4 regions of the Exiguobacterium sp. LL15 genome follow, and region 1 is predicted to be linked to each of the others. Evidence: riboswitches for the same ligand, from Rfam matches in the RefSeq annotation. Region 1 holds a riboswitch; each other region holds the start of a gene.
The links. A riboswitch is a leader RNA that binds a small molecule or an ion and turns the genes downstream of it on or off. The one in region 1 is predicted to bind thiamine pyrophosphate.
Positions count from the first base shown of each region.

Region 2: linked by a shared signal. The riboswitch ahead of thiT (energy-coupled thiamine transporter ThiT) and the one ahead of tenA (thiaminase II) in region 1 are both predicted to bind thiamine pyrophosphate.
Region 3: linked by a shared signal. The riboswitch ahead of NOM72_RS08750 (thiamine phosphate synthase) and the one ahead of tenA (thiaminase II) in region 1 are both predicted to bind thiamine pyrophosphate.
Region 4: linked by a shared signal. The riboswitch ahead of NOM72_RS06510 (ECF transporter S component) and the one ahead of tenA (thiaminase II) in region 1 are both predicted to bind thiamine pyrophosphate.

Region 1 covers NZ_JANFNX010000001.1:1,898,305-1,905,796, forward strand. Annotated here, with positions in the region: gene NOM72_RS09950 (class I SAM-dependent methyltransferase) at 1-59, opposite strand, end outside; gene NOM72_RS09955 (sporulation protein) at 170-943, shown strand; gene NOM72_RS09960 (glycoside hydrolase family 3 protein) at 1,152-3,068, shown strand; gene NOM72_RS09965 (hypothetical protein) at 3,099-3,395, opposite strand; gene tenA (thiaminase II) at 3,447-4,142, opposite strand; TPP riboswitch at 4,217-4,323, opposite strand; gene NOM72_RS09975 (DUF1002 domain-containing protein) at 4,517-5,398, shown strand; gene abc-f (ribosomal protection-like ABC-F family protein) at 5,678-7,492, shown strand, end outside.
Region 2 covers NZ_JANFNX010000001.1:886,223-893,714, reverse strand. Annotated here, with positions in the region: gene NOM72_RS04365 (amino acid permease) at 1-201, shown strand, start outside; gene NOM72_RS04360 (thiamine diphosphokinase) at 256-858, opposite strand; gene thiT (energy-coupled thiamine transporter ThiT) at 860-1,420, opposite strand; TPP riboswitch at 1,482-1,591, opposite strand; gene rpe (ribulose-phosphate 3-epimerase) at 1,614-2,270, opposite strand; gene rsgA (ribosome small subunit-dependent GTPase A) at 2,273-3,178, opposite strand; gene pknB (Stk1 family PASTA domain-containing Ser/Thr kinase) at 3,204-5,138, opposite strand; gene NOM72_RS04335 (Stp1/IreP family PP2C-type Ser/Thr phosphatase) at 5,141-5,875, opposite strand; gene rsmB (16S rRNA (cytosine(967)-C(5))-methyltransferase RsmB) at 5,894-7,225, opposite strand; gene fmt (methionyl-tRNA formyltransferase) at 7,222-7,492, opposite strand, start outside.
Region 3 covers NZ_JANFNX010000001.1:1,661,069-1,668,560, reverse strand. Annotated here, with positions in the region: gene NOM72_RS08785 (hypothetical protein) at 1-48, shown strand, start outside; gene NOM72_RS08780 (hypothetical protein) at 197-1,126, shown strand; gene NOM72_RS08775 (hypothetical protein) at 1,203-1,496, shown strand; gene NOM72_RS08770 (DoxX family membrane protein) at 1,526-2,014, opposite strand; gene NOM72_RS08765 (MFS transporter) at 2,142-3,326, opposite strand; gene NOM72_RS08760 (OsmC family protein) at 3,517-3,942, shown strand; gene nagZ (beta-N-acetylhexosaminidase) at 3,939-5,159, shown strand; TPP riboswitch at 5,216-5,318, shown strand; gene NOM72_RS08750 (thiamine phosphate synthase) at 5,401-5,994, shown strand; gene NOM72_RS08745 (FAD-dependent oxidoreductase) at 5,991-6,935, shown strand; gene thiS (sulfur carrier protein ThiS) at 6,932-7,132, shown strand; gene NOM72_RS08735 (thiazole synthase) at 7,135-7,492, shown strand, end outside.
Region 4 covers NZ_JANFNX010000001.1:1,282,363-1,289,854, forward strand. Annotated here, with positions in the region: gene NOM72_RS06500 (energy-coupling factor transporter transmembrane component T family protein) at 1-117, opposite strand, end outside; gene NOM72_RS06505 (ABC transporter ATP-binding protein) at 89-1,618, opposite strand; gene NOM72_RS06510 (ECF transporter S component) at 1,615-2,187, opposite strand; TPP riboswitch at 2,288-2,387, opposite strand; gene NOM72_RS06515 (50S ribosomal protein L25/general stress protein Ctc) at 2,483-3,160, opposite strand; gene NOM72_RS06520 (GNAT family N-acetyltransferase) at 3,450-5,000, opposite strand; gene NOM72_RS06525 (glycerol-3-phosphate acyltransferase) at 5,013-5,543, opposite strand; gene NOM72_RS06530 (DEAD/DEAH box helicase) at 5,540-7,492, opposite strand, start outside.

The sequences.
Region 1 (7,492 bases):
ATCAGTGTTCCTTGCGTGATTTGCGAGGCAAGACTCGCTTTTAATTCATGTAGTTCCACTAGTCGTCCCGTCCTTTTCTGATGTTCTTTCGAAACTGTAGCAAATTCGTACCTGTTCGACAAGTTTACACGCTTTATCATTCGTACGTAATCAAAAGGAGGAATTCATCATGTTCAAAAAAATTCTCTCACAAATCGGAATCGGTGCCGCAACGGTCGATACACGCTTGACGGATGACCGCTGTGAACCAGGCGGTCAAATTCACGGTGTCGTCCATATCAAGGGCGGAAACGTCGATCAAGAAATTGATCGAATTTATCTTGAATTCAACACGCAGTACAAACAAGAAGTCAATGATAGCACGACGTTTACGACCTTCACGCTCGACCGATTTGCCTTAAATGAAGCGAAGTTCACGATTGAAGCGGGTGTCGAGCGGGAAATTCCCTTTACATTACGCGTACCGCTGAATACACCACTCTCCGTCAGTCAATCGAAATCGTGGATCGAGACGGGACTCGACATCGCTCAAGCCGTTGATCCATCGGACCGTGACGCCGTCATCGTCGAAGCAAACCGCTACCAAGCGACAGTCTTAGACGCGATGGAGTCACTTGGCTTCCGATTGAAAAAAGCCGATACGGAAAAATTACCTGGACGATTCCGGAAAGATTTACCGATTGCTCAGGAGCTTGAGTATTCAGCTCGCAATACACACTACGCCCATAAACTGGATGAGATCGAAATCATCATGCTTCAAGACAGCTCAGGGATTGATTTAATCGTCCAAGTCGACCGTCGTGCTCACAGTCTCGGTTCATTATTCAGTGAAATGGCTGGTGCAGATGAGTCGATGATCAAACTGCGTCTGTCCAATAGTGAACTGCAGGATCAATCGTTCGTCGAACGTCAGCTGACAAGCATCGTGGAACGCTATAGCTGATCAATCGATCGACTTTACTTGAAAGTGATTCCTCTTCAGGGGGAGTCACTTTTTTTCATTCAAGTCAGTTTGTCTAAAAACACCTTTGAAATTTATTTCAATTTGAAATCGTTTACAAATAAAATATTGTTTTAAAACAAACACCTTGCTATACTGTCCGTATTGAAAAGAATTCCAGTCACGGTTTGACTAAAGGAGGACGTACATCATGAAAAAAATCGGACAGTTCACGTTAACAGCCGGACTCGCAGCAGTACTCGTCTCAAGTAGTTTACCTGTCATGGCAGAGGCAGGATCTTCAGCCGATCGGATCAGTCACAAAATCGACACGATGACACTCGAACAAAAAATCGGGCAGATGATCATGCCGGACTTCCGGCAGTGGAATGGCAGCAATCATACGTCGCTTGCCCCAGAAGTCGCGAACATCATCGATCGCTATGATTTAGGCGGCGTCATCTTGTTTGCTGAGAACGTCAGCGAAACCGAACAGACGACGAAACTCGTTCATGATCTGCAAGAAGTCGTCAAACAAGACGCTAGCAACGATATTCCGCTCTTCGTCACGATCGACCAAGAAGGTGGAATCGTTACTCGGCTCGGAACAGGGACGAACTTACCTGGCAACATGGCGTTAGGTGCGACCCGCAGTAGCACATATGCCAATGATGCCGGTCATATCATCGGTTCGGAACTGCGTGCGCTCGGCATCAATGTCAACTTTGGTCCGGTTCTCGACGTCAACAGCAATCCTGGAAATCCTGTCATTGGTGTCCGCTCGTTCTCGAGTGATCCGGAGCTCGTCGGCACACTCGGTTCCGCTCTAATGAAGGGAATTCAGTCTGAAGGTGTCGCGGCGACCGCCAAACACTTCCCGGGTCACGGCGATACGGCGACCGATTCCCACTATGGATTACCGGTCGTTGACCGGTCCCTGCAGGAGCTAGAACAAGTCGAGCTCGTACCGTTCAAGCGAGCTATTGCTGAAGACATCGATATGATCATGACAGGACACATCGGGATGCCGCAAATCGAACCTGAAGTCGTCACGTCGACAAATGGTACCTTCCCTTTACCTGCGACGTTATCGGATGATGTCATCACGGGCGTACTGCGCGAAAAACTTGGCTACGATGGCATCGTCATCACAGACGCGTTGAACATGCAGGCGATCGCCGACAACTTCACGGAATCAGAAGCCGTCTTAAAGACGTTTGACGCCGGTGTCGATATCGCGCTCATGCCGACGATCCTTCGTTCCGAGCAGGATGTCACAAAACTCGACCGGATTTTCAAGGATGTGATCGCAGCAGTCAAAGATGGTCGCCTCTCAGAGGAACGGATCGATCAATCGGTTGAGCGGATTCTGACACTGAAAGCAGAACGCGGAATTTGGAACGGTACGACTGACACGACATCCCTAGCTGAAAAAATCGCGCAATCGAACCAAATCGTCGGTAGTCCCGAGCATAAAGCAAAAGAACGTGCGATGACGGAAGCCGCGGTCACACTCGTGAAAAATGATCAGCGGACCTTACCATTCAAACCGAAAAAGAATGCCAACGTTCTTGTGATCGCTCCTGCGGCGGATCAAACGGACAGCATGAAAAAAACGATCGCTTCCCTACCGAAGAATCGGAACTGGCACGTGACGACAGCGAATTACTCGGCTACTACGCTACCGCTCGACCAAAACCCGACATTACGGGCGCAACTCGATGCAGCAGATTACATCATCGTCGGTTCCAACGTCAACACGAGTGCTAAACTACTACCTACTGCACCAGAACAAGCGATTCCGGCTTCGATCTTCCGCTATGCGAAACAAACGGATACACCATCCGTCCTGCTCAGTCTCCGTAACCCATACGATGTCGCCGTACAACCGGACGCACCGGCACACGTCCTCGTCTATGGCTTCAAAGGCGATCCAAACGGTCCAGACTCCGAAGCAGGCAATCTAAAATCAGCGGGACCGAACCTGCCTGCAGGTATCAGAGCGATCTTCGGAACGTTCAAACCGCAAGGCACTTTACCGGTTGATGTGCCGGTCTTTAAGAACGGTGTCTTTACCGATCAACTGCATCTCGAATTCGGTGACGGCTTTAAAAACTGGAAAAAATGATGACGTGATACACCAAAAGACCGAAGCTCCTTAAAGGATGCCTCGGTCTTTTAATGATTGATACGGATATTCAGCTTCTTCTTTCGCACGATGGTAGACGCGGTATAACCAATAAGTCAGTAGTGCATAGACGACGATGACAAGAACAGCAGAAATGTAGCTTCCCATGCTATACGCTACCTTGAAGTTTCGAGTCGATGCGGATATACCGGATAACACGATCAACGTTGGGATGATAAGTCCTACAAATCTTACTTTGACTTTACCAAGCATTCGTTGCATAGCATATGCCGCGAGGATCACGAGTGTGATGACTATGATTTCCATTCCAATCCCTACTTTCACTAGAAGGTATTCCTAATTCTACCATCTACTGGTTTAAGAAGATACCGGGCGAGCTGGAATCGTTTCGTAGACCGACGTGAACGTCTCTTCCGTCCACCCCATGTGCCAGAAGAGTAACTCATAGTAACAACTAGTCACGAAATGACGTTTCATCCGCTCGCGTTCTGTCGGGCTCGCTTGCTCCGCCAGCGCATCAAGCCGTGCAATCTGTTCAAAGACGACCTTTTCAAACCATTCCGAGCTATACGTGTCGATCCATTGCTGATAGATTTTTTCTTCCGGTGTACACGTTAGTAATTGTTGCCCGACTTCATAATACAACCAGTAACATGGCAAGATGGCAGCAATCGTCTCACCGAGCGTTCCTTCACTCGCATGATGCATGTGCGAGACATACGCATATGCTGTCGGTGCCGGTTCAAATGCTTCAAGATCTGCTTCCGTAATACCGAGCGGCTCAAAAAATGATTGATGTAAGCTCAACTCTGCCTCGTAAGTCGAAGTCGCATGCTCGGCAAGTGTCGCAATCGTCGCGAAGTCGTCTGCTTTTGACGCTGCCTTCGCTTGAATCTTCGCAAAGTGTTTTAAGTAATAGGCATCCTGCATGACGTAATGCCGAAATTTCGAGAGCGGTAACGTCCCCTCCCCGATTCCTTGTACGAATGGGTGCGTAAAACTACTATCCCAATACGCTTGTGCCGCTTGTTTGATTTCTTGTGTGAATGTCATGATCTCATCCTCCTCGTTTAGTTATGAAACGAAAAAACACCACCCCGAAACACACGGGCATGGCGCAAGAAGAACAAGACTTGACGCCACTTCCCTCCGTAAGTACGAACTTAATCAGGTTCAAAGGGTCCGAACGTCTTCGTTCGTCTCAGTCGGTCTACCGACTCCCCTAGTGGTCATTATTCGATTCAAATTCACTATAGCATGCTGAAAACGGAAGTCAAGTTGTCTCCTTTTCGCTATACTATGGAGTGTCAGAAGACGGATATCGTCTCCATCTGCAGACCGATTCCGAACAGACATCGTTCCCGTACACTAAATTTAGTACCTGATACTATAATTCATTCTGTTACTTACAATTGGAGGATTTCATTATGCATACACCAACAAAAATCATGGCATCAGCCGTTATCGCTTCTGCTTTATTACTCCCAACAGCCGCATCCGCCGAACAAGTCGTCGATAAGACGATCGTCACACTCGGGGAGTCGCTCGGCGCAAAAGATAAAGCATGGGTGCTTTCACGTCTCAATGCACCGGAAGGGATCACACCGATCATCGCCACTTCTGCTGACGAGGAAAAATATCTCGGGAAAAACATCCCACAGTCGCAAAAAGGCGGCAACATGTATTCGTCGGCTAAAATCGAACTGACGGAAAAAGGAGATGGACTCTCCGTCTCGACGGAAAACATCACATGGGTGACGAAGGATATGTATCTCAACGCTCTCGTCACAGCGGGTGTCAAAGATGCCGACATCACGATTACTTCCCCTTACAAGGTGACCGGGACATCGGCACTGACAGGAATCATGAAGGCGTACGATCAAACTTCCGCTGAAACCGGGATAAAGTTAAGTGACAAACGCAAGGATTTAGCACAGCAAGAATTATCGGTCACATCAGACGTCGGGAAAACGGTCGGAACGGATAAGGTGGCTGACTTGATGAATGAGATTAAGGCTGAGATCGCCAATCAAAAACCGGAAACCAAAGTCGAAATCGAAAACCTGATCGTCCAAGTCATTCAAAACAACAATATCCAGTTGTCTGACGCACAAATGGACCGGCTGACGAATCTGTTCAATCAAATGGAGCAAGCGAACATCAACTGGGGACAAATCGAGAGTGGATTGAAAAATGCGGGACAAGACATCCACGCGTTCGCAACTTCAGAAGAAACGAAAGGATTTTTCGCTAAATTATTTGATGGACTCAGTGACTTCTTCAGTTCAATCGCGGGTGTGTTCAAATAATTCAGACTTCCGTAACTGACAAAAAAATAGTAAACTAGATGTATCTGAAACGAAAGGTGGTGTGAAAAGATGGACTTTGCCGCGTGCAAACACTGGTTGATGGAACAATTGTATCTGTTGCGCGCGATTTTTCATGGAATGGCGTTCTAAGGCACCCGTCTGCCCTTTTTTAGAACTTCATGATTGAAAAATACAGCAAAGCGCATCTTTCACACGTGATGGAGAGTGCTATTTGCGCTCTCCTTTTTTTGATGCGCGCGAAAGGATCGACTTACTATGATGATTTGCGACATTCAACACCTGACCAAACAATTCGGAGGCGAGACAATTTTAACGGATGTTTCCCTCTTCTTAAACGAACACGACCGTGTCGGTCTAATTGGACGAAACGGGAGTGGCAAGACGACATTACTCCGCTTGCTTGCTCGCCTTGAGCAACCGGACGGTGGTGTCATCTATCAAAAGAGCGGTTTGACGATCGGCTATTTGGAACAACTTCCTGTATATAGTGAGACGATGACCGGACTCGACGTCCTTTGGACAGCGTTTGAAGACATCCTCGCGATCCGTTCTCGGATGCAACAGTTGGAGCAAATGATGGCGACAGCACCAGAGAATCTTGATGCGTTACTCGCACGATATGCGGAAGCGACGAATGCGTTCGAACAAAAGGATGGCTATCTACTCGACTCGAAAATCGAGCGCATGGTGAACGGGTTACACCTTCGTCCGTTACTCACTCGTCCTTTCCACCAGTTGAGCGGTGGTGAACAGACGAAGATTTGTCTCGGTCGCATGTTACTCATGGAGCCAAATCTGCTCATTCTTGACGAACCGACGAACCATCTTGATTTAGCTGCCGTGGAATGGCTGGAGCAGTTCTTACGGGACTACACAGGAACCATCCTGCTCGTCTCTCACGACCGGGTCTTCTTAGACGCCGTCGTCACCTCGATCGTTGAACTCGAAGACGGTGAACTGACAGCCTATATAGGGAACTACAGCGCGTTCGTCGACGAGAGAGAACGCCGTCTGCTCGAACAGTTCCACGCCTACCAAGAGCAACAGAAAAAAATAAAGAAAATGAAGGAAGCGATTCGTCGACTCCGGCAATGGGCAAACGAAGCGTCTCCACCGAGTGAGAAATTATTCCGTAAAGCAAAATCAATGGAACGAGCACTCGAGCGGATCGAACGGATTAAACGACCACAACTCGAAGCCAAAACCGCTGATGTCTCCTTCTCTTCCACTGATCACACGAGCCAAGTCGTCTTTCGCGCTGAAGAACTCTCGTTTGCTTACGGAACCCACCACATTTTTGATGACGTCTCGTTCGAGATCATGGCACAGGATCGGATCGCGATTGTCGGAACGAATGGAAGCGGAAAATCGACGTTGCTCTCACTGCTGCTTGACGAATTATCACCAGACGCAGGCACACTCACGCGTGGACCATCGAATCGGATCGGTTTCCTGTCCCAGCATGCCCATTTCGAAGAGGACGCGCGGTTAATCGACTGGTTTAGAGACCGGATTGCCGTTCCAGAAGCGGAAGCCCGCCATATCCTTGCCCGGTTCCTGTTCTTTGGACCAACTGTCTTTCGGTCCATTTTGTCACTGAGCGGAGGCGAGCGGGTGCGATTGCAACTCGCCGTCCTCGTTCATTCGTCGATTAACGTCTTGATTCTCGATGAGCCGACGAATCATTTAGATATTGAATCAAGAGAGACACTCGAAGAAGCACTCGAGAATTTTTCTGGTACATTGATTGCCGTCTCACACGATCGCTATTTCTTGAATCGTCTTTTCTCGAGAATCATTTGGCTTGACCGCCAAATTACTTCGTATGCTGGAAGCTATGCTTACGCAGTGGAGAAACGACAAGCCGTTCGTGCCACACCACCTCAAATAAATCATGAGAAGAAATCGAGTATTTCAAAGCGTTCGAATGCGCCTGCGAAAGAACAGTCCATCGAACAACAAATTGAAGAGCTAGAATTTCAAGTCGTACATCTTGATGCCATTCTCTCTCATGTATCCGAGGAAGAAGAATGGATGACGGTCGAGATGAAAAAAGAAGCATTGTTACAAAAA
Region 2 (7,492 bases), 1.0 Mb from region 1:
CCGGTGTTACCACTGATTTCGTTGACACTTAACGTCGTCGTCCTCGTCAGTCTTGCGTTTCAAGCGGATCAACGAATCGCTCTATACATCGGTGTTCCTTTCTTCCTTGTCATGTGGGGAAGTTATCATCTCTTCGTCAAAGGAAAACATCTATCCGCTCAAAGCGACATCCGTGTCGCCCCTTCTCAACTCGAAGAATAATTTCACACAAAAAGAGGTCGCGGAGTCATCCACGGCCTCTTTCCTATGATTGTGCTATTCCTTAAGCGTCCGCATCATCAATAGTTCTCCTTGATGGAGCTCTACCTTCGCTTCTGACGCACACCATTCATTACTGACGGTCAAGGAACCTCCGACCGGTACTGGATGTGCATCAAGTGGATATTTGACTCCGGATAAGCTTAAAGTCGATGGTACGAGTGGAATGAACGAAAGATAATAATAGCTCCCTGCTTCGACTGCATACGTTCCCTCAGCCAAGTATCGTACCTCTTCTCGTTTCGTCACGAGTCGTGCCTCTGGGTATCGCTTCAATAAATATACATTTTGGACGGTCATGTCGAGCCGCCCACCTGTCGCCCCGATAATGAAGGTATCCTCAAACTGTTTCTTCTCTGAGACTGTACGAAGTGCCAGTTCGAGATCCGTTTCATCTTTCTCGGCCGGATGAACGATTGCCCCTTCTGGTACATAACCAAGCGAATCAAAATCACCAATCGTCAGGTCGCATGTCAGCCCAAACGATTCAATCGTCTGAACACCACCGTCAACACCGACGATAAAATCACCTGGCTGACAAAACGTCCGTAAATCCGGCGCTTCTTCTCGCGGACCGGCACAGACGAGAATCGCCCGCATCTCAGACGCCTCGTGCCGAATAACGTAGTAAGCGTGGCGCAGTCGTGAATAAAAGACCCGCAACGACACCACAAAGAACGTAAGACGGTACCATGTATGTCGCGTTATAAATCAATGAATACGGTACGACTGGACCTTCGGCATACTCGGCAAAAAAGACGATTCCACTGATGACATGACAGATATAACGGAGTCCTGCGCCTAATAACGTCGCCAGGAGAACGAACGCCATCAAGCTTTTCTTTTGTCCATTGCGCGCGGCTAGTCTGACTTGACGCGCGAACAGACCACTTAATCCGACGACACCATACGCAATCGTATAGTCAAGCATCGGTTGAACGATCGTCAAGACTTGTGGAGCGAACATCAATTGAATCGTACCGACAAGCGCTCCCGTAACGACCCCTCCAACGACACCGTGGCGAAATGCCATGACGAAGATCGGTAACATCGCTAAGCTGATTGAGCCTCCTTGTGGCATTTTGAATGGAATCAGTAAATCAAAGACGACTCCGAGACTGGCGAAGATGGCAATTTCCATCATCATTTGTAACCGTTTCATGCTATTTTTCCTCCTTCATTGTACGAGAGGACGCAAAAAGGCAGTACGACGAACGCCGTACTGCCTGCGTGCGCCACATCCCTACGTCCGTTTGAACGGAACAGGTTCGAAGGGTTAAAGTCTAAAAGACTCCTCTCAGCCGCTTTTCAAGCGACACCCCTTGCGGTCATCATATTTCGTTTTCTCGTTCTTATTATACGGCAGCCCCTTGACGAATGCTAGTGATCGCTTCCGCATAATCTGGTGCATTGTAGATTGCTGACCCTGCGACGAGAACGTTCGCACCGTTATCGATGCAAAGCTTTGCCGTTTCCGGATTGACGCCACCGTCAATCTCAATTTCAAATGTCAGACCACGATCTGCTTTCATTTGCGCAAGTGCTGCGAGTTTCGGCATGACACGCTCGATGAAGGCTTGTCCACCGAAGCCCGGATTGACCGTCATCAATAAAACCATATCGACATCCTCAAGGACGTGTTCAATCGTTGATAATGGCGTATGGGGATTCAAGACGACTCCTGCCTTTGCGCCCGCTGCTTTGATTTGTTGCAAGACACGATGGACATGATTCGTCGCTTCGACGTGGAACGTCACGATGTCAGCCCCTGCCTTGACGAAATCTTCAACGAAACGTTCTGGCTGGTCAATCATCAAATGGACATCGAGAATCATATCCGTCTTTTGACGTAAGCTGCTAAGCACAGGTAATCCAAATGAGATGTTCGGTACGAACTGACCGTCCATGACATCAAAATGGATATAGTCCGCGCCTGCTGCTTCGACTGCTTTGACATCACGCTCAAGATTCGCAAAATCTGCTGATAAGATCGATGGTGCAATTTTAATCATCTTCAATACCTCCGGGCTCGATTCTTGATTTCGTCTATAAACATACCATAGTTCTCATAACGAGAGGACATGATTTCTTGGGCTTCGACGGCTTCCTTGACGGCACAACCGGGTTCATTCAAATGCAAGCAACCTCGGTATTTACAATCATCTTGTACAGCGACGAATTCAGGAAAACTCCACCGTACATCCTCGATTTCCATATCATACGGAAAATCGAGGTTCGAGAAACCTGGCGTATCGGCAATCAATCCTTCGGCAAGCGGCATTAATGTGACGTGGCGCGTCGTATGACGTCCGCGTCCGAGTGATTTCGAGATCGCACTTGTTTCTAAATCAAGAGAGGGCTCCAGTGCATTGAGCAATGAACTTTTCCCGACACCGGATTGTCCGGCGAGAACGCTCGTTTTTCCAGCAAGTAACGGACGGACTTGCTCAACACCCGTCAACGTCTCACTTGATGTCTCGATGACCGTATACCCAATCTTCCGGTAAGCGGCAATCGCCTCTCGGACAGCCGGTCCTTTGACTTCGTCAAGTAAATCCATCTTCGTTAACAGGATGACGGGTTGGATTTCCTTCGCTTCGATCAAGACGAGAAATCGGTCGAGTAGATGCGCTGAAAAATCAGGTTCTGCCGCTGAGACGACAAGCAACGCTTGATCGATATTCGCGACAGGCGGGCGTACTAAAAAGTTGTCCCGCTCCTTCACTTCGAGAATGTACCCGGTCTCACTTTCGATATGAAGCACGACTTCATCTCCGACGACTGGACTGATGCCGCGTTTTCGGAAATTTCCTCTTGCTCGTGAACGAACTTCTCCTTCTGGTGTCATGACATCATAAAAGCCGCCCTGCAGGCGTATGATCGTTCCTTCTCGATTCTCTTCGATGCGTTGTTCCGTCATCCTATGCACTCCTTTTTTATCACATTCATTGTGCGTCTTTTGCTTGATTGTACGTGATGGTTTTTGAACGATACACCGTATCGTCTTTATAGATCGTAATTTTGCCTTCTTCACCCGGATCAATCGTTAATGGCACGTCGAATGTCTCATCTTGATCAATTGATTCCTCGATGACGGTCCGCTTCCCTTTCGCGTCTTCCGTCTCGATTCGGATGACTTGTTTCGGCGGAGCCTCTTCTTCATCTTCACTAACAGCATCATAGACGACCTTTTCAGGGAACGTCGCCGTCACTGTTTTTTCTTCCTCACCTTTAGAGATGAAGACCGTCACGGAGTCGTTCGGCTCGACTTGTGCGCCAGCTTGCGGGAACTGACGGATGACTTGATCGAGTTTGACATCGCTAGAAAATTCTTGTTCGAACGTTCCGTCTAATCCTACTTTATCGAGATAAGCTTTTGCTTCATCACTCGATAAATTCGTCAAATCCTTCAACTCGAAAGAAGACGTCCCCTCAGATACAGTAATCGTAATCGTTTGTTCTTTCGCAATGACCTCCGTTCCAGCAGAAATTGACTGTCGAATCACATTTCCTCGATCGATCTCATCCGACTTCTCTCGCTCGACTTCGACTTTTGCGAATCCTGCTTCTTTTAGCGTTGCAATTGCTTCTTTTTCAGCTTCATCCGTCACATCCGGTACCTCAACCGGAGCACTACCAGTAGAAACGACCAAATTGACTGTCGAGCCCTTCTTGACCTGTGCTTTTTCACGAGGCGTTTGACTGATGACATCGCCTTCTTCGACCGTATCGCTACTCCGTTCCGTTGTCTCGACGACAAATCCAAGTTTCTCAAGCTTCGTTTCCGCATCGTCTCCATCCGTCTTGACGACAGATGGTACGGTGACCGTTGGATCCGGCCACATCGCGAACGTCGTAGCCGCCCCACCCAGTAAAAGGAGTAACAAGAGGATGATCCACCAGCGTTTTTTCTTTTTCTTTTCCGGTGTTTTCGGTTGAACAGTTGCGACGGCGGGTGATTCTAGTTCCGCTTTTGATTCTTCTGGCACTTGGACAGGTGATAAAACCATTGTCTTTTCCATCTCATCCTCTTCTGCGCCACGGATGCTTTCATTTGCCCGTTCGTCAGACAACGCCGTCACCATATCTGCCTTAAACGCTGCGACGGACTGTTGACGGTCATGCGGTGCTTTTGCAAGCGCCTGCATGATACAGTTCTCGAGTGCTTGCGGCACTTTCGGATTCAAGACGGATGGGCGACGCGGTGTATCTTGCAGATGCTTTAAAGCGATCGCAACCGGTGAATCACCTTCGAACGGGACTTGTCCTGTTACGAGTTCGTATAAGACAGCACCAAGCGAATAGATATCCGACTTCTCATCCGCAAATTTACCTTTTGCTTGTTCCGGTGAAAAGTAATGGACGGACCCAAGAACGGACATCGTATGCGTCAGCGTCGCATTCGACATCGCCACAGCGATTCCGAAATCCGTTACTTTGACGGTACCATCTTCTCGAATCAACATGTTTTGCGGTTTGATATCGCGATGGATGATCCGGTGTGCATGGGCGTGATCAATCGCATCACAAATTTGAGCGATGATATCGACGGCCTGCGGCACAGGTAATGCTTGATTTTCACAAAATGTTTTTAATGTCATACCATCGATATACTCCATGACGATGTAATAGATGGCATCTTCTTCGCCTACATCATAGACGGCAACGATGTTTGGATGATTCAAGCTGGTAGCAGCATGCGCTTCACGTTCGAATCGACGAATGAACTGTTCGTCATGCGAAAATTCAGTCCGTAAAATCTTAATGGCAACATGACGCTTTAAAATCTCATCATAGGCTTGATAGACATTCGCCATCCCGCCACTTCCAACTAGCCGTTCTATGCGGTAGCGGTCATTTAATCGATCTCCGTATCGCATATTCAGACCCTCTTTCTTTCTTTGAACCGGATGGCGGCAATCGTAATGTTATCCGCGCCTCCTCGAGCATTCGCTTCTTTCACCAATCGTCCAACGATCTCATCAAGCGGCTCATCCTGTAAGATGATCTGTTCGATGACATCATCTGGCACTTCATCGGTCAACCCGTCACTACAGACGAGGACGAGGTCATAGTCTGGAGCATCTCTGACTTGAATGTCGACTTCGACTGTTTCGTTCGAGCCGACCGACCGTGTGATGACATTCTTACGTGGATGATTTTCGACTTCCTCATCCGAAAGTTCCCCCATTTGTCGTAACATGTTGACGTAAGAATGATCATCCGTCAATTGTTTTAACGCCGTACCTTCAAGGGCATAGACTCTGCTATCCCCAACATGACCGATGACGAGCAACTCCTCGACCCAGCATACGCAGGCAATGGTCGTTCCGACGATGGCAAGTTGCTCTTCTTTTGAAAACTGAAGAATCCGGGCATTTGCCTCGGCTACACGTTGTTCTATCCATTCAGACAATTCCATCGGACGATTGGGCATGAGTGAAAAGGATGCTTCAAATACCTCGCGAACAATTGCACTTGCGATATCGCCAGCAGCATGACCTCCCATACCGTCCGCAACGACGGCAAGACCACGTTCAGCGTTCCCGACGAGTAATACCGTATCCTCATTTTTAGTCCTGACTTTCCCAGTAGTCGAAAGGTGAGCTAACTCCATGACAGTCCTCCGTTCGTGTCAATCTTCTCGTTTTTTAAACGCGGCAATATAGAAGCCGTCCGTTCCGACTGTCGTCGGTAACAACTTGAGTTCTGCTCGATCCCCAATCAGATGTCGCACGGATTCCGGCATCCGTGCCGCAAAGGATGTATCAAATTCAAATCCTTGATCGAGAATGAACGCTGTCTGATCCTCGTTCTCGGTCGGATCAATCGTACAAGTCGAATAGACAAAGGTTCCACCCTTTTTAACGAGTGGTAAGACAGATGTCAGAATATCTCGTTGAATTTTCGGGAGTTGCTCGAGTTGTTCCGGGCGTTTCGTCCATTTGATATCTGGTTTTCTTCGAATGACACCGAGTCCTGAACAAGGTGCGTCGACAAGAATCCGATCAAACGATTCTACTTCAAAGCGGTCTCCTGCTTTACGAGCATCTAACGCTTCTGCTTGAACAGTCGTAAGACCTAATCGTGTCGCTTGCTGTTCAATCAATTTAATCTTATGTGGATGAAGATCAAGTGCCTGTAGTGTTCCCGTCGTCAAACCTTCAGCAATATGCATCGCTTTCCCACCAGGTGCGGCACAGCTGTCAAGTACATGATCAGATGTTTCTGCACCGAGTGCACGGGCGACGAGCATTGAGCTCTCATCCTGCAGAGAAAGATACCCACGGTCAATCAGGTCCGTTTTTTGAACGCTTCCTCGTTCGATTTCGAGACCATCTGGCGCGACCGTAGATGGTTTTGCCGTCACACCTTGGTCGAGTAGAAGCTCGATCGCTTCCTCTCGCGTCGTCTTCGTCCGATTGATGCGAACCGTGACCGGTGCAGGTGTGTTATTCAATTGACAGATTTGAAGCGTTTCTTCCGGACCAAACAGTTCAATCCAGCGTTCGACGAGCCACTGCGGATGACTCGTTTCGATGCTGATTCGTTTTGCAACAGGCTCAATCTCAGCGAAATGGGGCATTCCCGCCCGTAATACATTCCGGAGCACTCCGTTGACGACTTTCGAGACGTGGACTTTCCCACGTTTTTTAGCAATCTCGACAGCTTCATGGATGACGGCATGATCCGGTACACGATCAAGATAAAACAATTGATACACACTCATCCGTAATAATGGACGCATGAACGGATCAAGTTTTTTCTGTTTCGCTAGATACGGCTCCAAAATATAATCCAGTGTCAATTCACGACTGAGCGTCCCGTAGACGAGTTCTGTGAACAAGCCGACATCCGTTGCTGAGATAGCACGCTTTTCAAGCATCTGGTGAACTGTGATTGTCGAGAAGGCACCACCTTGACCAATTTTCATTAGTGTCGCTACTGCTGCGTCACGTACGTTCATGCGTTCTCACCTACTTGTTGTCCGAGTTCAAGCGATTGACCGATCCCGCGCATGAACGTGGCACCATCCATCCGTTTTTTTCCGGACGGCTGTAAGTCGATCAGCTTCAACGCTGTTTCCGAACCTGTCGCGATGACGGGACCATCCGCCTCTAAAGCAATGATTTCACCTGGTCGTCCCGTTCCTTTGACTTTCGTCGCGAAAAAGACTTTCAATCGATCATCACCAAGCATCGTGTACGTACTTGGGAAAGGATTCATTCCTCGG
Region 3 (7,492 bases), 240 kb from region 1:
ATGATCTGGAAAAGTCTTCGATTACTGCAACGAAAAATTACGGTGTAAGGAGTATACTATGCGAACCTATAAATATATATTGTGTTTGGGAGTCATTTGTATTTTGACACTTGGAGTCTACGCCGTGTACTCTTCTTCAACAGATGAGCCCACATTTACGGTCCAAACGTTACAGGGAACTTCAGATGATCCGTTGGTGAAACAACTTCAATTCGAATTCAATGATCCTGAAAGTTATAAAACAGATTACGAAGTTACGTTAAAAGGAGAAGTTGAAAAAAAGCGAACGAATTATTTGTCTGAGTTCGCTAGAGATTACTCCGATGTGACGGATGCCCCGCGTAGTTTCCGGCATTTCATGAACCAAATCGAATTATCACGATATGAGCAAGACAAAGAGGTATTTGGATTACACGTCAATGAAGATGGATCATGGGATCTACAATCATGGAAACGTGGCACGGAAAAGGTGCAGATTGTTTCTTTACCAAAACCGGCAAAGACTAAAGGGATCTACTATCAACCATTTCAACGAACGAAACAGAAGTTATATGTCAAACGAATTGGCGATGTTATACAAAAACCAGGTACAAATCATATCTACGTGATTGATTTAAAGAAAAAAACAGTCCAACTTATGGATTTACCATTTCAATTAACAGAAGACGATGAGGTACTCGCCATCTATCAGAATCGTGTCTTATATCGACAGATGCCTGACGATTCCAAGACAAGAGTTTATCTGAGAGACAATTCAAAAACGACACGATTAAAGTTGTTTGAAGTTGAAGACATGTGGGATACACGTGTGATAGACGAAGGTACCGTCGTAGGGATGACAGAGAACATGACCGAAACAAAAATCAAATGGTCGACGTTTGACTTACGAACAAAGCAATTCACGCAGCATCGTTATGATTTACCTAAACGAGATGCCAATGAAGTGCAACGACACACATCGGCAATCCTTGAGAACGATTTAGTGTATTCCTTCATCGAAACAAAGAAAAATGGCACATCTATCCTTGTTTTAGATGCACAGACTGAAGAAGTTCGATACGAGGGGACAATCAAATATGACATGCCTAAGAGTGACCTTCAACTCAACGGGATGACAATTAACTGAACTACGAAAAAAGTAAAATATTTGAAACCTCCTGTTTTCTTCCAACGTATAAAGACTATACAAAGGGGGAACTCACATGCAATTCTTGATTTTTGTCGTATTCGCAGGTGCTATGTATTGGTTCTACTACAATTTCTTACTCGGGTATCGTAAGAAAAACATCACGATGACGTTTGACGATCGGTTTTATTCACTCGACGAACATGTCGCAGCAATCGAACAAAAGCTCGCAACGGATGGGCATTCGGCACGTTATCTCGGTGACCGTCGCTTTGAAGTTGATGGTAAACCATACCTATTCCTCGAGCGTACGGTCTCAGTCGGCGGGACCCCGACACAACAGACGATTCTTGAGCAACAAAAAAAATAACTCTCCCGCGTTTGGGAGAGTTTTTTTCGTTAGACCGGAATCCGGTCCAGGGGATGCGGTTGCTGCGACGAACGATACCAGCGGATGATCCAGTGATCGATGCCGATTTGATAGGCAAAGCGTCCTGCAGCCAGTAAGGCGATTGACGCTGCTAAGAATACTGGATTCAATGCGATCGTCCCAGCGAGTAAGTAATTGAGATTCATGATGCTTCCGACAACCAGTGCAGGAACTGTCAACAGACTAAGAATCAACAGAATCCCGACGACGAGTTCCGCGAACGGAATCAAGGCGTTGATCAGCCCGATGTTCGGTAAGGCGAGTTGCTCGATCCACGTCGCATACCAGGAACTGACGAGTGCGTCTTCGCCCGTTGACTTCGCGAGCGCTCCTTCGAGAAACGGTTTTGCATCAAAGCCATTAATGTACTTACCGATTCCAGCGATGAACCACTGGATTCCGAGCCAGAGTCGGATGATCGTCAACAGACCGAGACCGATGATGTGTAATGCTTTCACTTTCAGACACTCCTCTACTACAACATAGTCCCCATCATACTGAAAAATCATCAGCGAGATGGGGACTATCATCATAACGTCATCGAACCGTCATCGACCTGTTACAAAAAAGGATAAGGTAACGGTTTCATGACCGTTGATCGAGGCGATGACTGACTGCAGTCAATAAAGCAGCAATGAGCGCGACCAGTCCACCGACGAGTGCCGTGTTCATCATCGGACCGTTCGCATAGACGATACCACCGAGTGCCGAACCAAAAGCAATCCCGACGTTACTCGCAACCGGCATTAATGAAGCGGCTAGTCCTTTTGCTTCCGGGTTGAACTTTTCAGCGAGGTCAATCAAGTAGATTTGTGTCGAAGTGGTCAGTAAAATCGACATCAACGACATCAAGGCGATGTTGAACAGACCAAGCGGAAGGGATGCTGTCGTGAAGTATAACGCAGCAAGAACGATTGCTTGCACGACGAAGACGAACCGTAAGCGTCCCATCGGATTTTTGCTAGCAATCTTGCCGGCAAGGATGTTACTAAAGATTGAGACGACGCCGTAAGCGAGCAAGATCGGACTGATCCACGTTTTCGCAATCCCGAGTTCTGTTTGCAGAATCGGCACGAGATATGTGTAGACGACGTAAGTTGCCCCGAATCCAAACGACGGAATAAAGAAGGCGATCAGGATCCGTGGGTTGGCGAGCAATCCAAGCTGTTCCTTAATAGAACCAGAACCCGTCGATTGCTGGACCGGAACGATTTTCCACACGGCGAGAAACGCGATCAATCCCATGACTGTCGTCAGCCAGAACGTGGCTTCAAAGCCAGCATGTTGCCCGATGAACGTTCCAATGGGGACACCGAGAACGTTCGCGAGTGTAAAACCACCGAAAATGAACGAGACGGCGACACCGCGTTTTGCGACAGGCACACCGTCACTTGCGACGACCATCGCGAGTGAGATCAAGACACCAGTCAAGATCGCTGTCAGAATGCGGGTTGCGAGCAACACTTCGTAACTTGGAGCAAAACTACTGGCAAGGTTCAGTAAGACCCAGGCGAGTAAGAGACGTAGGATCAGGCGACGCCGTTCCAGGTGACCGGTCAGCGACATGACGATCGGTGTACCGATTGCAAAGGAGATGGCAAAGGCTGAGACGAGCGTACCGGCTGTTGCGATCGTGATATCAAGGGCTGAGGAGATTTCAGCGAGGATCCCGACGATGACGAATTCGCTTGTTCCGAGTACGAACGTCAGGAGCGACAACGTGGCGATCAAGAGCCAATCGCGTCGACTTAAACGAGTAGTAGGTGACATGGATAATTCCTCAATTCTAGCGCTTGCGCGCGAAACTATGAGTAACAGGATAGCATGAAACGATTTCGCCGGGTATCGCAAAGCGAGATTTCGGGAAAAGAACCATTATTCAAAATAGCGTGTGAATTTCCAGGCTTGCTGTTTTTTGCGTATACTACAGAAGAAGACTACTTATAAAGGAGTGGAAACGATGCAAGCGACAGTGACATGGAACAAACAGATGGGGTTTAGTGGACAGACGGAATCAGGGCATCACCTGGCGATGGATGCAGCACCCGAAAACGGGGGTGAAAATCAAGCGCCGCGACCGACTGAACTACTGCTACATGCCGTTGCCGGCTGTACCGGAATTGATATCGTTTCGATCTTAGAGAAGATGCGCTTGACGATCACCCATTTCGAAATGGATATCGAAGGAGAACGGGCAGAGGACCATCCGCGGCGTTTTACGTCGATCTCGATTCATTACCGGCTCGAAGGAGATCTCCCGGAAGATAAAGTCCGTCGCGCCATCTCGTTATCAAAGGATAAATATTGTTCGGTCTCGCAATCCCTGAACGCTGAGATTTCCGTCTATTATTCGATCAATGGTGTCCGGAGCGAGGATCCTTTGTGAAGAAAGTCGTACTGATCGGTTGCCTGTTGCTTGCAGGGTGTGCGCAGGAGACGACGGAACCAACGAAATCATCACAACCGGAATCGAAACAACCGACAGAAGAAAAGAAACCGAAGCCTGAGCCAACGAAGGAAGAACGACAACAAGCAAAACTAAAGCAACAATTAAAAGCGATGTCGACGTCAGAAAAAATCGATCAACTGCTCTATATCGGAGTCGCCGGCACGGAACTTTCAGCAGCTGACCGGAAATTGTTACAGACGCATGCGATTGGCGGGGTCTTATTGCTCGGCGGAAACATCACGTCAGAAGAACAACTCTTGACGTTCACACGTGCGATTCAAGAGACGAATCAAAAACCGTATGCGTTTGTTGGGATCGATGAAGAAGGCGGACGGGTCAGCCGGGTACCGGATCAACGATTACGTCTACCGACGAGTCAACGGATGGCGCAAGGAGCAGATGATGCGAAAATGGAAGATGTCGGACGTACGCTCGGACATTTGTCACGATTTTATGGCTTCAACATGGACTTCGCACCGGTCCTAGACGTCAACAGTAATCCGAACAATCCGATCATCGGCGACCGTGCGTTCAGTGCTGATCCGAAGACCGTCGCGACGCTTGGTACGGCCCTGATGCACGGGATGCAGGAGACGGGAACGATTCCGGTCGTCAAACATTTTCCCGGTCACGGCAATACGAGTGTCGATTCCCATGTCGGGCTACCGAAAGTGACGGCATCAAAGGAAGAACTGAAGCAGACGGAACTGTTACCGTTTAAAGAAGCGATTCAAGAGGGCGCCGAGATGGTGATGGTTGCCCATATTCTCTATCCCGCGTATGACGATACGAATCCATCCTCGCTCTCAAAGCCGATCTTGACTGACCTCTTGCGTCAGCAACTCGGATTCAACGGTGTCATCATCACGGATGATCTCGTCATGGGAGCGATCACGAAACGATATGGTCTCGCAGAAGCGGCACGTCAGTCGCTCGTCAATGGAGCTGATATGGCGATGTTTTCAGAGGCAGGTGCTTACGCAAAAGTTCATGCTGAAGTGATGCAAGCCGTCAAAGACCAAACGCTGACGCCGGAGATGCTCGATGCTAAAGTAATGCGCATCCTGAAGCTAAAGCAGACGTATGCCGACAGCCAAGAGCAACAGCGACCGACGAAATCGGAGCTGATTCAGCAAGTGGAAGCGCTCAACTAGGACTAGCGAAGCAAAGCGACTCATGCTAGACTAATGGGGCAAGCCAATTAAACACGAAAAGACACTAGGGGAGTCTCCCAGCAGACTGAGACGGAAGTATCCGGACCCTTTGAACCTGATCTAGTTCGTACTAGCGGAGGGAAGTGGCTCGAAACCCTAGATATCCTTAGCGCTTCAGCGCATTTTCGGACCACTCCCTTCAACATCGGGAGTGGTCCTTTTTCGTATGGAAAGGAAGAACATGATGCGTTTACATCTGATTTCGACGGGATCCATTCATCCGCTTGACGAAATAAAGACCTTTCAATCACTTCAACCCTATACGGATCAGCTGCATCTACGTGAACCGAACTTATCGGCGGCAGAATTACTTGATCTGATTGACGCACTCCTTGGGCATGGTTATTCGCCTGAACAGTTAACGGTTCATGACCGGGTCGACGTCGCCCATGTCGCCGGCATCGGTGTGCAGCTGACGCGCCGTTCCATGCGTGTCCGCGATGTGCGACGTCATTTTCCGAATCTCGTCATCGGGAAATCGGTCCATTCACTAGCAGAGGCACTGGCAGCAGAAGCGGAAGGAGCCGACCGACTGCTGTACGGTCATATTTATCCGACAGCGTCGAAGCCGGACCTACCACCCCGAGGGATCGACGCCTTGAAGCAAGTCGTCACCTTCACGACGAAGCCAGTCATTGCGATCGGTGGGATTACACCAGAATGCATGCCTGAAATCGCAGCAACCGGTGCAACCGGAATCGCCGTCTTATCGGGTATTCTCGGTCAATCGGATCCACTCGCCGCCATCAGGCGTTACCAGGGGGTTCGCGTATGACGGATCACATCATCATCGGCGGCGGAGTCATCGGGTTGACGCTTGCTTACGGTCTCGCCTGTCAGAATGAATCCGTCGTCGTCTTAGAACGTGGAACATGCGGACGAGGAACGAGCCGCGCAGCTGCCGGGATGCTTGCGACGGACATCGAGCTGAGAGCAGAATTGCATGCACTTGCCGCGCGAAGTCGTCGTCTGTATCCACTGCTTGCACGTCGACTCGAGCGAGAGACAGGCATCGATTGTGGGTACCGGGAACAACCGTTTTTGTTAAAACGTAAAGGACGCGAGCATCTGTTTCCAGCTGTCGGTCAAATCGATCCACGACGACTGACGACTGCATTGATGTATGCCTTACACGCACGTGGCATATCGATTGAAGAACAGGTAGATGTCACACGCATCGAAGAGAACGATGACTTCATCAGGATCGAATCGAACGCAGGAACGTGGACCGGACGAACAGTGACGGTCGCTGCCGGACGCGGGTCGCAAGCCTTGCTCGATACAGCTGGTATTTCGATCGCGACATATGGGGTCAAAGGGGAGTGTCTCGCCGTCCGTCTCGCGGGTCAGCCGTTACGCTCGATTCTGTTTGATGAAGCCGTCTACCTCGTGCCAAAAGCTGACGGACGGATTTTGATCGGTGCGACCGAACTGCCGCACGACGAGACGGTCGGCGTCAGTGTCGCTGGGATCATGTCACTGCTTCAAGCAGCAGAACGACTGTATCCACCGATTCGTGACGCGGTCATCGAAGAAGTCTGGTCCGGTGTACGACCGCAAACGGTGTCCGGCTTGCCATATATCGGAGTCACCGATTCATCCCGTCGGATCTTCCTAGCGACAGGGCATCATCGGCATGGCATATTACTCGCACCAGCGACAGCGGAAGTCTTGGTAAATACATTACGGTTGATTCAGAAGGAGGAAGTCCGATGAACATTACGATTAACGGCAATGACCACACGATCGAACAGATTAAAACGATCGAGGACATGCTCACGCAACTCGGCTTAGGGGAAAAGCTCGTCATCGTCGAACAGAATCGACAAATTATCGATCGCATGGCGTACGGTCAGACAGTCGTTCGGGACAATGACACATTTGAAATCGTTCATTTCGTAGGAGGAGGATAAACATGCTGAAAATTGGAGAAAAGACATTTGAATCACGGTTATTGCTCGGAACAGGGAAATATACGGATGCTACGGTACAGCAGAAAGCAATCGATGCGTCTGCTTCACAAATTTTGACATTTGCCGTCCGTCGGCTCGATATCTTCGACAAACAACAAGCGAATTTCTTGGAGTCGCTTGATTTAGCGAAGTACGATCTACTTCCAAACACGGCTGGTGCGAAGACGGCGGAGGAAGCTGTTCGGTTAGCGAAGCTTGCGCGGGCATCCGGTATGTGTGACATGGTCAAGGTCGAAGTGATTGGTTGCGATAAGACGTTACTACCTGATCCGATCGAGACGTTACGGGCTTCTGAAGAAT
Region 4 (7,492 bases), 620 kb from region 1:
GAACACCAACGTCTTGACCCAGTCGTTCGTTGCAATCAAGGCAAACATGATCAAAAACAATCCGCTACCTTTGATGACAGGATTGAGTTTAGCGAACGGTGACGCGTTCGTCTGCATTGCGCTTCACCTCCTGGAATTGGTACGAAAGTGGACGTTGTAGCTGACAGCGTTCGAGTAACGGAACATCAGCGAATAACTCGCTCGGACTTCCATCAAAGGCAATTCGGCCTTGCTCCATAACGAGGACACGATCCGCGTATCGGGCGACGAGTTCCATGTCGTGCGTTGCCATGACGAGTGTCGTTCCGTTTTGTTGTTCCGTCAACAACTGTTCCATGAGCCGCCGTGTCGTCAATCCATCCTGTCCGAACGTCGGTTCATCGAGCAACAATAAATCCTTCGTCTGCCCGAGCATCGTCGCGACGCTGAGCCGTCGTTGTTGCCCCGTACTAAGCGCAAGCGGTGACTGCTCTTTGACAGATGCGAGTTCCAGTCGTTCGAGCAACGCTGTGCGCTCATCACTCGTCGCTGCCCGGTGACTCCAGTCGATTTCCGCTTCGACTGTCAGTTTGAGAAACTGCAGATCCGGTTGTTGAAAGACATAGCCGACATGCTCATAAAAGCGTCGCCGGGAGTAACGCTGAGCCGAACGTTCCTGGAACCGGTATGTTCCTTGATGCGAGAGCAACCGACCGAGTGTTGCAAGCAACGTACTTTTCCCGGAGCCGTTTGCCCCGAGCAGCATCACCCATTCTCCCGTCTTCAGGGAAAATGTCGCATCGGTCAGCGGGTAAGGGGCTTTCGTCGATAATGCAGCGACGTGTAACAAGGGAATGCCTGCAGTAGCGACTGGAGGAAGCACATGAAGTCGCGCTGCTTGTGGTCCATCTATGGGTAACGTCTCTAACGTGTACGGATACAAAGAGGGAACAGCGATCCCTTTCGATTGAAGATCCGTATACGCCTGCGGGAACAAATCCTGCGGATGCGCCGTTGCAGTCACCGATCCGTCCTCAAGTAAGACGATTTTGTCGATGTAAGGTAAACAGACATCGAGTTGGTGTTCGATCAAGACGATCGTTAAATCATGTTCTTTCTGAATCTGAAAGATCAACGCCATCAGCTCGTGTTGCCCGATCGGGTCAATCTGAGCCGTTGGTTCATCGAGTAATAAGATCGTCGGCTCAAGTGCCAGGACCGCAGCGAGCGCGAGGCGTTGTTTCATCCCCCCGGATAGACTCGCGATTGGTGTCGAGAAGGGGAGAGGGAGACCAACGAGTGCGAGTAAGCGTTCAATTCGTTCCTCCATCTCTTCGCGTGGAATCGACCGGTTTTCTAAGCTAAAAGCGATTTCGCGTCCGATCGTTTCCATGCAGAACTGTTCTTCTGGGTTTTGGAATAGCACTCCGACCGAACCGGACCGGGTAACGGTTCCCGTCTGTTCGACTTCAATCGTCTCTGGTGTCAGTCCGGCTAGGGCATGAAGCAGTGTCGTCTTGCCACTCCCGCTTCGTCCGAGCAGAAGGGTCGTTCCTTGCTCGATCGTCAGCGATACATGATCGAGCACCGACTTCATCTGACCGGGGTAGCGGATGCTGAGATCGTCGACAGTAATCATGCGACTTCCCGTTTCGCACGTCCTGCCGCAAACCCGTTCAAGACACCGGTCGCAACAAGGCGACGGACGAGAATCGCTGCAAGCAAGCCGCCCAGTAATGCGCCACTAATTAATTGTAAGCCAGTTGTCGCAAGCAACGTCGTCGTCGTGTAGTAACCGAATCCGTTCGCGATCAGACTATAGACAATGCTACCAATCGCGGCTCCAACACCCGATAACATCAATGTCCAGGTGTCATAACGACGATAACGCGTCATCGCAAAGACGAGTTCCGCACCAAGCCCTTGGCATACCCCGATCAGTAGAGCCGATAAACCAAAGTGACTACCCGTGAACAGCTCGACGGCTGCCGCGACGATTTCCGCGATGAGGGCGGCACCTGGTTTTTGAATGATTGCTGCGACGAGCGGGCTCGCGATGATCCAGATCCCAAACATCCAGTTGGCACCGACAGGTCCGAAGATCGCAGACATCGGTAACCAGAGTGTTGACCAACCAAGATAGATGACCCCGCAAGCGACGGCGAGCATCATCATGACCATGATTTCTTTCATTTTCCAGTGTTGCATTAGGTACGTCCTCCTTAGAATGGGGGAGACGCCAAAAAAGACCGCCCTCCGTAAAAAAGAGAGCGGTCCTCAGAAAAACTGCGCGCAGCAGGAGTCATTGGATGTGATCGCTCCACTTTCCTACGCTAGTATGAACTAGATCAGGTTCGAAGGGTCCGAAGTGAATCGTCTCAGCCAAATGGGCTCCCCTAGTGGATATGGTAATAGGTGATACGCTGTTCACTTTAGGCAATCTTCTGTCTATTGTCAAGACACAAAAAAACGATACGCCACGAAGGGCGTATCGTCAAACGACTTATTTGTTGTCTTCGTTCTCTTCTTTTGCTTCTTCTGAAGACTCTTCCGTAGCTTCCGCTTCGTTGTCTTCACCAGCTTCCGCTTGTGCCTCAGCTTCTGCTTCTTCGATTTCCTCAAGCTCTTGTTCAAGCGTTGATTCGACGACAGCTGCGACTTGAATGTCGCCTTCTGTGACGATACGGAAATCTTTTTGTTCTGGAAGATCAGCTACAGAGATCGAATCGCCGATTTCGAGGTTCGTGACGTCGACTTCGACGTTCTCTGGTAATTTATCTGGTGTAGCTGCGACTGTTACTTTAAAGAGTGTCTGTGACAGGAATCCACCGACTTTAGCGCCAGCTGCTTCGCCGACGAGTACGACGTCTGCTTCGACTTCTGTCTCTTCATCCATTTTAACGGCGATGAATTCAACGTGATCGACAGTTGGTGTGAAGACATCCATATCACGACGGTTGATCAAGACGTTAATATTTTTACCGTCGAGTTTCAGTGAAATCAAGACGTTCTCACCGTTTTCTCGAACGATTTTAAGCAATTCTTTTTCTTCGAATGCGATTGGTGTACTTTCCACTTTGTAACCATACACGACACCAAGAGCTTTTCCTTCATGACGTAATTGTTTACGGAGTGAGCGTGGACGTACCTCGCGTTTTTCGGCTGTTAATTTAACTGACATGTTCATTTCCCCCTTGAATTTGGTATAGCCCTCAAAAGGTAATGAATGTAGGAGCAGGACAAGTCCTGAACAATTTAAATATGCTAAGACAATCGGTTTCAGACTCTTTTGAATCTGACGCTTTCGTGACTTTGCATTTCTCTCCCAGGTCATTACGCTGATATTGAGAAACATGTGTGAGTAAGTCACCGTTTGATGCGGTGCTAGTGAGTTTATACCCCTATGTTTTAAATCCTTAAACCTCTATTTTTTATTTTTTAAAGTCGAAAGACCTCCAAACCGCTTGAAATCAAGGGTTGAGAGGTCTTTCGTTTTTTTCATTTTTTATGGTGATGCGTTGGTTTTCACGAACCAGCACGCGGACGAGACGTTCGATGTGCCGCATCGTCGTCTGTCCCATCGTTGAGATTTGGAGCCATTGATTATGGACGAGATAGTCGCTTTCATATTGAACATGATAGCCTTGGATCCGGAGAGCGTCTCCTAAAGCGGTTGCCGACGGATGGACGATCGTCAGAATTCCCGGCGCTTGTGCTTCTTGCGTCGCAAGCAGGTTAAAACCAGTCGCGCGAACGGCCTGTTCGAGATAGGTCATCTTGATAGCGGCTTGATCGAGATCAAGGGCATCGAGCGCTGCCTGACAAGCCAGCAACAAGTTCGAGGAACCGGAAAAGGCGACGCCTTCCGCATAGAGTCCGAGATCTAGATAACGTGGAATACGTGGAGAAGGTAGGACGCGATCTACGTGACCGATGAACGCAAGACCCGGTAAACCCCCAATTGCTTTTCCGGAGACGGTCGTGACGAATCTGCAGCCGGCATACGAGAAACGCCCGGTTCCGACGGCGCTGATCGCATCGACGATGAGTGCGGTTCGTTGTTCTAACAGCGCTTTTACCGCATCGAGATCGTAGAGGACGCCCGTTGACGTCTCACAATGCGTCAACCAGATCCAGTCGTATTCCGTTTGATGCAGTTGACTCGCGAGTTGTTCCAAGTCGATCGGGTGACCGGATGGAAGCGAGTGGACATCAAAGGACTTTCCTGCTCGTGCTGCGTGATCGATCAAGCGTTGACCGAACTCACCACCGTTTAGGATCAACCCATGTCCACTCAGTTGTTGTGCGACGATATCGTTGGCGAGCGTACCACTGCCGACAGCCATCGAGACATGTGGCAAATCCAGCAACTGACACATTCGGTCCCGTAAATTTTGATCGAGCTGACGCATCGATGCCGTCCGATGCGGGCGCGGTGCTTGTTGCGCCGCTTGACGGACCGTCGGAGCGACTTCGACCGGACCGGCTAGAAAATGCAGAGGACGTAAAACGTCCGCGATGACGGATCGTTCGTATGTCGCGCGCGACAACAACATCGGTACGAACTGGGCGTCACCACTACCGAGCGTCGCTGCGATTGGTGTGAAGCCGAACCGCGCATATAGTTTAGCTTCCCGTGTCGTACCACTGATATAGACATGATCAATCGTTTCCCGTTCCAAGTAGACCATCAAAAAGCGCATCAATTGCATGAACGTACGACTATTGCGGTATTCGGGACGAACGCTGAGTAAACGGATTTCCGCTGGGTCCGTCAATGTCTCATCTAACGTCACGCCTTTTTCCTCAAGTGAAAAAGGGCGATGCTTCCGAATAGCAATCATCGCGACGAGTCGATCGTCTTCCTTGCCGATCAGATAAGTATTTTGATCATGAAACCGGTCAATCCGTTTCCGTTCGGTGTTCGGTTGATGTTGCGGAATCTCTTCCGTGAAGGTGAGGTAGTTCAGTTCATGGATTGCTTCCGCGTCCGAAGCGGTGGCAATGGAAAAGTCGATCATGAGATGTCCTCCTTATGTAATGACTAGCTTGTGAAGTGCATCATGAGCCCACAGGACAAGTAGACTTACGGCAACGGTACACAAGATATTGATGGATCCTGCGTCAAAGTAGACGGGGAGTAACGGGAGCAGAACAACCGGAATCAGCCCTGCTTTGACGCTATCTTTCGTTACGAGATAAGACAGACCGAGTATGCCTAGTCCGGCAAGATATGCCCACGGCGTGATGGCGAAGACAATTCCGGAAAATACGGCATACCCTTTACCGCCGCGTCGCGGATGAAACAACGGAAACAAGTGACCGATGAGCACGGCAAGAGCAACGGGATAAAATGCGTCTGTGATCTGTAGTGCAAGAACGGTCTTCGCGGCATCAAACAGATACACGAATAAAAAGGCCGGGAGCCCACCGGCACGATGGGCGTTGCGAGCACCGATGTTTCCGGAACCGACCTGAGCCAAATCGGTTCGACTGACGTACTTCCAGAGCGTACCGCCCAGAATACTGCCGATAAGGTAACCAAGCAGAAGATCAAGGATCACCGATGTTCCTCCTTTGTTTCTACGAGATGAACGAGTTCTTTGACGGTCAAGGCATCACTGTCTGGAGCCGTCAGGACGGCATCGACCATCTGGGCTTTTCGATCTTGTAATTCCGTCATCTTTTCTTCGATCGTCCCGCGTGTCAGCAATTTGATGACCGTCACGTCGGATTGTTGTCCAAGCCGGTGGGCACGATCGGCAGCTTGCTGTTCGACTGCGGGATTCCACCAGCTGTCAAAGAGGATGACGGTATCAGCAGACGCGAGATTCAGTCCCGTTCCGCCGGCTTTCAGGGAAATCAAGAAGAGATCGACTTCACCGTCATTGAACCGATCGCATAACGCCACCCGGTCTTCGAGTGGTGTCTCACCCGTCAACAGGAAGTGGGGGAGGTGACGTTGCGCGAGATCCGAGCGAATACGCTCGAGCATTTGTGTATACTGCGAGAAAATCAAGATCCGCTTTCCGGCTGCCCGTTTTTCGGCAATCAATGAGAGCAGACGCGTTCGTTTTGTTGCTTCTCCTCTGTATCCCTCGACGAATAATCCCGGATCGTTGCAAATTTGCCGCAAACGCGTTAACCCAGCCAGTAACTTCAAACGATCTTCGCGTTTCATCTCGTCTAAGTGTTGCAGCGTCTCGAATTGCAATTTGGCAAGATACGACGCATATAAGCGTTTTTGGTTCGGACCGAGCTCGACATAATGATGTTCGATCTGTTTCTTCGGTAAATCCTGTAAGACATCTTGTTTCTCACGCCGTAATAAGAACGGTTGGATGAACCGTTGCATATCGTCAAACGACCATTTCTCAAACGTCATTAGATCCGGCAGTAGCTCTGGAAACAGGACATGGAAAATCGACCAGATATCACGCGGTCGATTCTCGAGCGGTGTTCCCGTTAAGGCGAAACGGCGTTTTGCTTGCAGATGCCGTAGTTGACTGACTGTTTGCGACTGCGGATTCTTCAAGTGCTGTGCTTCATCAAAGAAGACGACGTCATATACAGGGTGGCGACGGACGTCGGTCCGAAGCGTCGTATAGGAGACGATCGTCACCGTATCGTCAGGTAAGTGCTCCAGTTCGCGGAGTCGGCTAGTTTGAGAACCCGTGACGACATGAACCGGTCGATTGGGTAAAAAGCGTTTCAGTTCTGCTTCCCAGTTGCGGAGCAGTGACGCCGGCGCGACGATGAGCGCACGACGGTCAGGAATCGTCGCGATATAACCAATCGCTTGAATCGTCTTCCCGAGCCCCATCTCATCGGCTAGGATCCCGTGACATCCTTGTGCGTCCAAATTCTTCAGAAACTGGATGCCCGTCCGTTGATACGGATAGAGTCGTGACTCTAACGAATTCGGCAAGTCGAGCCGGAATCCTTGTCCGGATTTTAATTCAAGCCATTTCTCGAGCAAATCAGCGTGAAGATGGAGGACGGAGGCGCCGATCAGATGCTTCATGTTCCGGACGGCAGGTAAGACGATTCGTCCATCGCGTAAGTCGCGTTCACTTGCTTCCATCTGAGCGAGGACCCGTTGTAACTGCTGAAAAGCCCTTGTTTCTAAAGAAACGAACTGTCCAGATTTCAAGCGGTGGTACCGTTTTTGTAAGACGAGCGACTTCAGGACACGTTTCAGCTCATCTTCTGGAATCCCGTCCATTGAAAAGTTGAAGATGAGCCAGTCGAGGCGGTCCGTCACGTCGACTTCGATCCGCGGATGAAACGGTCCTTTTGGTAACGTCGTCCGGATCGCTTGTGTTGCAAATAACTCCAGTTGACCGAGCGCAATCCGTTCGTCAAGCAGGCTCCGCAGAAAGGCATATTGCGCGGCGTCACGCGTAATGATGTAGCGCGTGTCACGTGGCGTTGCTTGGAATTCACGTAAGAAGCGTAAGACACTTTGCTCCGTTACTTGATCGCGACCAGCGTAAATCGTCTCGTCGAGCGG